DNA from 2 places in the Streptomyces sp. NPDC005551 genome. Region 2 is predicted to be linked to the other one. Evidence: riboswitches for the same ligand, from Rfam matches in the RefSeq annotation. Region 2 holds a riboswitch; the other holds the start of a gene.
What was found. Region 2 has a riboswitch for cyclic di-AMP ahead of ACFYP4_RS12460 (M23 family metallopeptidase). Riboswitches for the same ligand answer to the same signal wherever they lie in the genome.

Region 1: it holds a riboswitch for cyclic di-AMP, as region 2 does, so the genes downstream of both, ACFYP4_RS25570 (transglycosylase family protein) here and ACFYP4_RS12460 (M23 family metallopeptidase) in region 2, are expected to answer to the same signal.

Annotation. Positions count from the first base shown of each region.
Region 1 is NZ_JBIAJE010000009.1:84,696-89,099, reverse strand. It holds gene ACFYP4_RS25580 (cytochrome P450) at 1-518, shown strand, start outside; gene ACFYP4_RS25575 (transglycosylase family protein) at 774-1,784, shown strand; cyclic di-AMP (ydaO/yuaA leader) riboswitch at 2,000-2,170, shown strand; gene ACFYP4_RS25570 (transglycosylase family protein) at 2,175-2,900, shown strand; gene eno (phosphopyruvate hydratase) at 3,261-4,404, shown strand, end outside.
Region 2 is NZ_JBIAJE010000004.1:20,709-25,112, reverse strand. It holds gene ACFYP4_RS12465 (PP2C family protein-serine/threonine phosphatase) at 37-1,305, shown strand; cyclic di-AMP (ydaO/yuaA leader) riboswitch at 1,562-1,719, shown strand; gene ACFYP4_RS12460 (M23 family metallopeptidase) at 1,731-2,780, shown strand; gene ACFYP4_RS12455 (aldo/keto reductase) at 2,846-3,790, shown strand; gene ACFYP4_RS12450 (PrsW family intramembrane metalloprotease) at 3,827-4,404, opposite strand, start outside.

The sequences.
Region 1 (4,404 bases), on a different contig from region 2:
CCGGTTTCGAGACGACCGTGAATCTCATCGGCAACGGGACCTACGCCCTCCTCACCCACCCCGAGCAGCGGCAGCGGCTGCAGACCTCGCTCGCCGCGAAGGAGACCGCGCTGCTGGAGACCGGCGTCGAGGAACTCCTCCGGTTCGACGGGCCCGTGGAGCTCGCCACCTGGCGGTTCGCGACCGAGCCCGTCCGGATCGGCGGTCAGGACATCGCCGCGGGCGATCCCGTCCTGGTCGTGCTCGCGGCCGCCGACCGCGACCCCGAGCGCTTCGGGCAGCCGGACACGCTGGACCTCTCCCGGCGCGACAACCAGCACCTCGGCTACGGGCACGGCATCCACTACTGCCTCGGCGCGCCCCTCGCCCGGCTGGAGGGGCAGACCGCCCTCGCGACGCTCCTCACCCGCCTGCCGGACCTGCGCCTCAAGGGCGATCCGGCGGACCTGCGCTGGCGCGGCGGTCTCATCATGCGCGGACTGCGGACGCTCCCGGTGGAGTTCACCCCTTCGCGGTAGGCAAGGCCGGCGGACCCTCGGCGGGCCCGCGACGGAGGGGCGCATTGCGCTCGCAACAGGCGCACACCGGTGGAGTTCACGCCCGGCGGTACGCGGGCGCGGACCCGTCAAACATGACGCACCGTCAATACTGTGATCTTCACGTGATCTGCGCTGCATCGACTTGTGACAAGCGTTCGACTGCCGATACGTTCACGCATCAACGCGATGGATCTTCCGTCGCGCCTGTCATCGCTGTCTTCGAAAGGCCACCGCATGCTCTCCGGGAACGGTCGTCACCGTCGCCCCCGCCAGGCTCCGGCGCTCATCGTCGCGGCAGGAGTCACCGGATCGGCCATCGCGATCCCGTTGCTCGGTGCCACCGGCGCGAGTGCCGCGGACGGCACCACCTGGGACCGGGTCGCGGAGTGCGAGAGCGGCGGTTCGTGGAGTGCCGACAACGCCAACGGCTACTACGGCGGCCTGCAGATGACCCAGGAGAACTGGGACAAGTACGGCGGCCTCGCGTACGCGCCGAGCCCCGACGAGGCCAGTCGCTCGCAGCAGATAGCCGTCGCCGAGAAGGTTCTCGACGGGCAGGGCCTGGCCGCCTGGCCCACCTGCGGACCGCTCTCGGGCCTCAGCAAGAACTCGGCGTCCGTCGAGGTCGACACCGGCGTCGCCGAGGACTCCTCCGCGTCGTCGGCCTCCCCCTCGCCCGATTCGTCCCCGTCGAGCGACTCGCCCGTTTCGGGCGGCTTGTCGACCGGCGGCTCCACCGTCAAGCCCTCCCCGGCGGCGTCCGGCAAGGCGGCGGCCTCCGGGACGCCGTCGAAGGCCGACGAGGATGCCACCGCCTCCCCCGAGTCCGGCAGCAAGGACGGCGGCAAGGGCGACGGCAAGGCTGCCGGGAAGGGTGCCGGGAAGGCAAAGGCTGACGACTCGGACAAGTCCGGGCAGACCGCTGGCTCTTCGGAGGCCACCGCCGCGTCCGGGAGCGAGGGCACCGGCACCGGCCGGCACCGCGGCCCCAGTGCCGACGCCGACGCGTCCGCCGGAGGCGAGGAGACCCCCTCCGGCCGTCACGCCTCGCGCGGCTCCGCCGCTCCCGGCGACGCCGCGGAGGGCTCGTACACCGTCCGCCTCGGCGACAGTCTCACGAGCATCGCCGACTCCCTTGCCGTGCAGGGCGGATGGAACGAGCTCTACACGGAGAACGAGAAGACGGTCGGCGCCGACCCGGATGTCATCCTTCCCGGTCAGAGCCTTGAGGTCGCAGGAGACTAAGCGGGCGTCAGATGGCGAATCAGGTACAAAACAACGCCAGTTCGCGTCATGTTTCGCACCGCAATGTCCGGTTTGACGGAGTGAGACATGGGTCTCAGAAACCCTGATCATCTTTGAAATTCCGGCGGCCGCGTGTCTACGGTCGTGATCGCTCGCTACAGCGGGCCCCGACGGTCGCAACGCCGAATCCTGCCAGTGGCCGTCCGGGAACAGTCGTCGCGCAAGCGCCGTAGGCAGGAGCGGGGGACCCAAGGTAAGTGCCGGGCCCGGGAGTCGAGAGACACCCGGGAACGGCTTGGGGTGGAGTCGGACGCCAGAGGCGGACGACCGGGCACTCACCCGCCCGAACCCGACAGCTCACCTCGCAGGCGTCGGTGAGGGGATCACTTCATGCTGCGTAACAACAAGGCCAAGCACCGCCGCCCGTCCAAGGCCACCCGTGTCGCCGCGCTCGCCGGTGTCACCGGTGTCGCCATCGCCGCTCCGCTGATGGCGGCCGGCAGCGCCTCCGCCGCCAGCACCTCCGAATGGGACGCCGTCGCCCAGTGCGAGTCCGGCGGCAACTGGTCGATCAACACCGGCAACGGTTACTACGGCGGCCTGCAGTTCTCCGCCTCCACCTGGTCCGCCTACGGCGGCTCGGCCTACGCCTCCACCGCCGACAAGGCCTCCAAGGCCCAGCAGATCGCCGTCGGCGAGAAGGTGCTCGCCGCGCAGGGCAAGGGTGCCTGGCCGACCTGCGGCACCGGCCTGTCCGGCGCCTCGACCGGCGGCGCGTCGACCGACACCGGCTCCGGTTCCAACTCTGCCTCCGGCTCCGGCTCGCAGAGCACGGCCCAGCCGGCCCAGCCGCAGCAGCAGGCCCCGCAGGCGCAGGACCAGCGTGCCTCGCGCTCCTCGGAGCGGGAGACGGCCAAGAAGACCGTCGAGACCCCGACCGGCAAGAAGGTCGAGAAGGGTGACGGCGAGTACAAGGTCGTCAAGGGCGACACCCTCAGCTCGATCGCCGCGGACAAGAAGGTCAAGGGCGGCTGGCAGAAGCTGTTCAAGCTGAACAAGGACATCATCGACGATGCCGACTTCATCTTCCCGGGCCAGCAGCTCCACCTCAGCTGACCCCGGCCGGCAACGGGCTCACAGCTGAACCACGGCCCTCCCTCATCCGGGGACTCCACCATGGAGTCCCCGTGCGGGCCACCCCCGCCCCCACGGGCTCCCCGCTCCGGTGCGTGTTCCCCCGTACGCACCGGAGCGGGGTTTTTCATGGACGTGCCGCGGGCCGCTCAGAAGCGGTTGCCTGTACGGGGCAGGTTTTTGTTCCGTTCGGAAACAATTTACTCTCGGTTCTGTCCATGGGGTGGTCGACCGGCTGGCCGATCCCCCGGAGCCGGTTAGGCTCATGTCGCGGAGCCGACCGCGGCTCCGTGCAGTTGGGGCCAAGGAGCTCCGCGTACCCGCGTCACATCCCAGAAGGAGATGCTCGTGCCGTCCATCGACGTCGTCGTAGCCCGGGAAATCCTCGACTCGCGAGGGAACCCCACCGTCGAGGTCGAGGTCGGCCTCGACGACGGCAGCACGGGTCGTGCCGCCGTCCCGTCCGGCGCCTCCACCGGTGCCTTCGAGGCCATCGAGCTGCGCGACGGTGACCCCAACCGCTACCACGGCAAGGGTGTCGAGAAGGCCGTCCTCGCGGTCATCGAGCAGATCGGCCCGGAGCTCGTCGGCTACGACGCCACCGAGCAGCGCCTGATCGACCAGGCGATGTTCGACCTGGACGCCACCGACAACAAGGGCTCGCTGGGCGCCAACGCCATCCTCGGCGTCTCCCTGGCCGTCGCGCACGCCGCCTCCGAGGCCAGCGACCTGCCGCTGTTCCGCTACCTGGGCGGCCCGAACGCGCACCTGCTGCCCGTCCCGATGATGAACATCCTGAACGGCGGCTCGCACGCCGACTCGAACGTCGACATCCAGGAGTTCATGATCGCGCCGATCGGCGCGGAGTCCTTCTCCGAGGCGCTGCGCTGGGGCGCCGAGGTCTACCACACCCTCAAGAAGGTGCTGAAGACCAAGGGCCTGTCCACCGGCCTCGGCGACGAGGGCGGCTTCGCCCCGAACCTGGAGTCCAACCGCGCCGCGCTCGACCTCATCATCGAGGCCATCAAGCAGGCCGGTTACGTCCCCGGTGAGCAGATCGCGCTCGCGCTCGACGTCGCCGCGTCCGAGTTCTACAAGGACGGCGCGTACGAGTTCGAGGGCAAGTCCCGCTCGGCCGCCGAGATGACCGAGTACTACGAGGAGCTCGTCTCCGCGTACCCGCTGGTCTCCATCGAGGACCCGCTGTACGAGGACGACTGGGCCGGCTGGAAGGTCATCACCGACAAGCTGGGCGACAAGGTCCAGATCGTCGGCGACGACCTCTTCGTCACCAACCCGGAGCGCCTGGCCCGCGGCATCGAGGAGGGCTCCGCCAACGCCCTGCTCGTCAAGGTCAACCAGATCGGCTCGCTGACCGAGACGCTGGACGCCGTCGAGCTGGCCCAGCGCAACGGCTTCAAGTGCATGATGTCCCACCGCTCCGGCGAGACCGAGGACGTCACCATCGCCGACCTCGCCGTCGCGG
Region 2 (4,404 bases):
GTCGCCGCCCGCCCCCGCCGCGGGAAGCCTGGACGGGTGGGGCAGCGACGTGATGCGCAGCGGCCGGGGGAGCCGGAGGCCGGCGGGACCGGGGCCGGGTACTCCGGCGGCGAGCGGCCGAGCGGGCCGGTTCCCGAGGGGCGCGAGCGGGCCGGGGGGCGGCTGCCCGGGGATCCGGTGCCGGATCCCGGCCTCGGGAACGCCGCGCCGCCCACGTCCGCCGAGCCCGTCGCCCGGCGGATCTCGTCCGCGCGCCGCTTCCTCCGGGCCCTGCCCGCGCTGCTCGTCGCGGCCGGGATCGTCTACGACCTCCTCACGCCGTCACAGTTCACCGCGGCCCCCTTCTTCACGGCCGCACCCCTGGTCGCCGCTCCGCTCTTCTCGCTGCGCGGCACGGTCCTCACCGGTCTCGCCGCGCTCGCCGCCGTCCTCTCCGTCCACCTCGAACTCGGCATCGTGCTGCGCGTCGACGCGATCACCGAACTGGTCACCGTCGCCACCGTCACCGTCCTGGCCGTCCTCATCAACATCCTCGTCCGGCGCTCCGACGAACGGCTCGCCTCCGCGCGCGAGATCGCCGAGGCCGCACAGCGCGCCGTACTGCCGCGCCCGGAGGAGCGGATCGGCGGGCTCGAGGTGGCCGCGCGGTACGAGGCCGCGCAGGCCGACGCGTTCATCGGCGGTGACCTGTACGCGGTGCAGGATTCCCCGTACGGCGTGCGGCTGGTCGTCGGGGATGTGCGGGGCAAGGGCATGGGGGCGGTGACGGCGGTCGCCGTCGTCATCGGGGCCTTCCGGGAGGCTGCCGAGCACGAGTCGACGCTGGAGGCGGTCGCCCAGCGGCTGGAGCGGGCGCTGGCGCGGGAGGGGACACGGCGCGACGGGCTCGACGCCTTCGAGGGGTTCACGACGGCCGTCCTCGCGGAGGTCGCGCACGGGGACGGCGTCGTGCGCCTCCTGAACCGCGGCCATCCCCCGCCGCTGCTCCTGCACGCGGACGGCACCCTGCGCACGCTGGAGGCACCGGAGCCCGCGCTGCCGCTCGGGATGGGCGAGCTCGGCACGTGGCCCGACCGCGCCACGGTGGTCGCGTTCCGGGCCGGAGCCACCCTGCTCCTCTACACGGACGGGCTGTCGGAGGCGCGCGACCCCCAGGGGCGGTTCTACGACCCGGCGGAGCGGCTCGCCGGGCGGGCCTTCCGCGACCCGGACGCCCTGCTCTCGGCCCTCATCAAGGACGTGCACCGGCACACCGGGGACGGGACGACGGACGACCTGGCGCTGCTCGCCGTCCGGCGGTCGTGAGTGTCCGGCGCGGCGTTCAGGGCCCGCCGTCACCCGAGGTGACCGGGCGGGATCACTGCGCATAACAGCTGACGCATCGTCAACTCTTTTGAGGTTTACGACTCACGGTCAACTCGCCCGGTTTTCACCGCTCGTGACCCGTAAGTCCGTGACGAAGACGTTAATGATCAGTCGGAACAGCTTGGAATAGGGGACCCGCGTCTATTAACGTTCGATAACGCAGCGCGGTCGTCCCAGCCGTCACAAGAGACGGCTCCGTGCGCACGCGCCGAATCCCGCAAGGGAACCGGGGAACCACCAATTTGGGGTGAATCGAGCGTCTATCACGGTGCAGCGCACCCTGGTTGACGCGCGTAGGAGACCTTCCTGCTCCGAACCCGTCAGCTAACCCGGTAGGCGAGAAGGAAGGAAAGGAGCGCGCCCACGTGGCGTCCAACCGGCCTGCCCAGAACACCTCGTTCGCGCCGAGTGAGAAGCAGAGCGACACCTTCGGCTACGGCCACGGCAACGACGAGGGCCCCTGGGAGGAGTGGAATCCCACCGCGGATTCCGTCCGTCCCGTACGTGGCCGGCACCGCGTCTCCAAGCAGCGCGGCGGAGGACTCGCCCGGAGCTCCACCGTCCTCGGCGTCGGCGTCATCGCCGCCGTCGGCGCGGGCGGCATGGCCACCGCGCAGAGCGGCAAGCCCCCGGTCTCCATCTCGATGCCCGACCTGTCGTCGGTCGCCGACTCGGCCAGGAACCTGATATCGGACGGCTCCGCCGAACCCGCCACGGCCGCCTCCGCCACCCCGCTCACCACCGCCGGACTCGCCGGCTCGGACACGGCCCAGGGCACCGCCGGCGCGGGCGAGGCCCTGCGTGCCCGCATCATGCAGCAGGCCGAGTCGCAGCAGGACCAGGTCGACCTCAAGGCCGCCGAGGCCGCGCAGGCCGCCGCCGTGAAGAAGGCCGCCGAGGAAGCGGCCAAGTCGCAGGACGAGGCCGAGGCCAAGGCCGCCGCCGCCAAGAAGAAGGCGGAGCAGGAGGCCAAGGAGAAGGCGGAGGCCGAGCGCCTCGCCAAGCTCGCCAAGAGCTACACGCTGCCGACCTCCTCGTACACGCTGACCTCGCACTTCGGTGACGCCGGTGCCATGTGGTCCTCCGGCCACCACACCGGCCTCGACTTCGCGGCGCCCACCGGCACGCTGATCAAAGCCGTGCACAGCGGCACCGTCACCGAGGCCGGCTGGGCCGGTGCGTACGGCTACCGCACGGTCCTCACCCTCGACGACGGCACCGAGATCTGGCTCTGCCACCAGTCGTCCATCAGCGCCGGCGTGGGCCAGAAGGTCTCCACCGGTGAGGTCATCGGGCGGGTCGGCGCGACCGGCAACGTGACCGGGCCTCACCTGCACATGGAGGTGCACCCGGGCGGCAGCGCCGGCGGTGTCGACCCGCTGGCCTGGCTGCAGAGCAAGGGCCTCAACCCGTAACCAAGGCGGCCCTCCCGGCCGGGCCTGCGGAATACGTACCTCGGTCAACGGTGTTGAGATGCACCATGACCGCACTCCGCAAGCTCGGCCCGTCCGACCTCGAGGTCTTCCCGCTCGCCCTCGGCGGCAACGTCTTCGGCTGGACCGCCGACGAGGACGCGTCCTTCGCCGTGCTGGACGCGTACGCGGCAGCCGGCGGCAACTTCGTGGACACCGCCGACACCTACTCCTCGTGGGCACCCGGCAACGAGGGCGGCGAGTCGGAGACGGTCATCGGCAGGTGGTTCGCCGCGCGCGGCAACCGCTCCGAGATCGTCCTGGCCACCAAGGCCGGTGCCCATCCCGCGTACAAGGGGCTGTCCCCGGACACCCTCAGGGCCGCGGCCGACGCGTCGCTGCGCCGCCTGGGGACGGACTACATCGACCTCTACTACACGCACTACGACGACCCCTCGGTCCCGGTCGAGGAGATCATCGGCACCCTCGACGAACTGGTGCGGTCAGGCAAGGTGCGCGCCGTCGCCGCCTCCAACATCTCGCCCGAGCGGCTCCAGGAGTCCCTGGAGTTCTCCGACCGCGAGGGCCTCGCCCGCTACGTCGCCCTCCAGCCGCACTACAACCTCGTCTCGCGCGACACCTACGAGGGCCCGCTCCAGGAGATCGCCTCCCGTTCCGGCCTCGCCACCGTCCCCTACTACGCCCTCGCCTCCGGCTTCCTGACCGGCAAGTACCGCCCCGGTACGACGGTCGACTCCGCGCGGGCCGCGGGCGCAGGCAAGCACCTGGAGACCGAGCGCGGGCGTCGCGTGCTGGCCGCGCTGGACGAGATCGCCGAGTCCCGGGGCGTCCCGCACGCCACCATCGCCCTGGCGTGGCTCGCCGACCGGCCCACGGTGGCCGCGCCGCTCGCCTCCGCGCGGACGGCCGAGCAACTCCCTGCGCTCCTGGGCGTGGCCGACCTGACCCTCACGGACGCGGAGTCGGCCGAGCTGACGCGGGCGTCGGCGTAGGGCCTGTCAGCCAGGCCTGCGGGCCTGCCTGCGGCCTCACGAGCGGTAGGGGTTGTAGGCCGGATACGCGTCGTACGCGGGGTGGGGCGGGCGGTACGCCGCCGCGGGGCCGGCGTACGGCCGGGCGTGCGCCGGCGCGTGCACCGGCGGCCACGGGGGTGCGACCGGGGGCGCGGCGGCGCGGGCCGCGTACGCGAGGGAGGGGCGGGCGACGTCCCTGCGCCGCCACAGCTCGTGCAGCAGCTCCCTCTCCCGTACGACGAAGTCGGGGCCGGCGTGGCCACGGCGTCCCCGGTGCCGCAGGAACGCGAGCGAGGTCGCGTAGGCCTCGTACTGGGCGACGGAGCGCGCGGCGGCCCGGCCGAAGTGGTGCTTGGCGTAGTCGCGGGCGAGGCGCCGCGCGCGCATGGAGCCGAGCACGAACGGCTCGGGCGCGGCCAGCCACCCGGTGACGGCGTAGGCGGGCAGTTCCGCGCGCACCGTGCGCAGCTCCCGCTGGCGGGTCCAGACGACCAGCCAGGTGAGCAGCCCGAACGCGGGGACCATGAACGCCGCGTAGACCGCGAAGAAGCCGTACTCGCCGAAGGACGACGAGCCGTTCCACATGGCGTGCA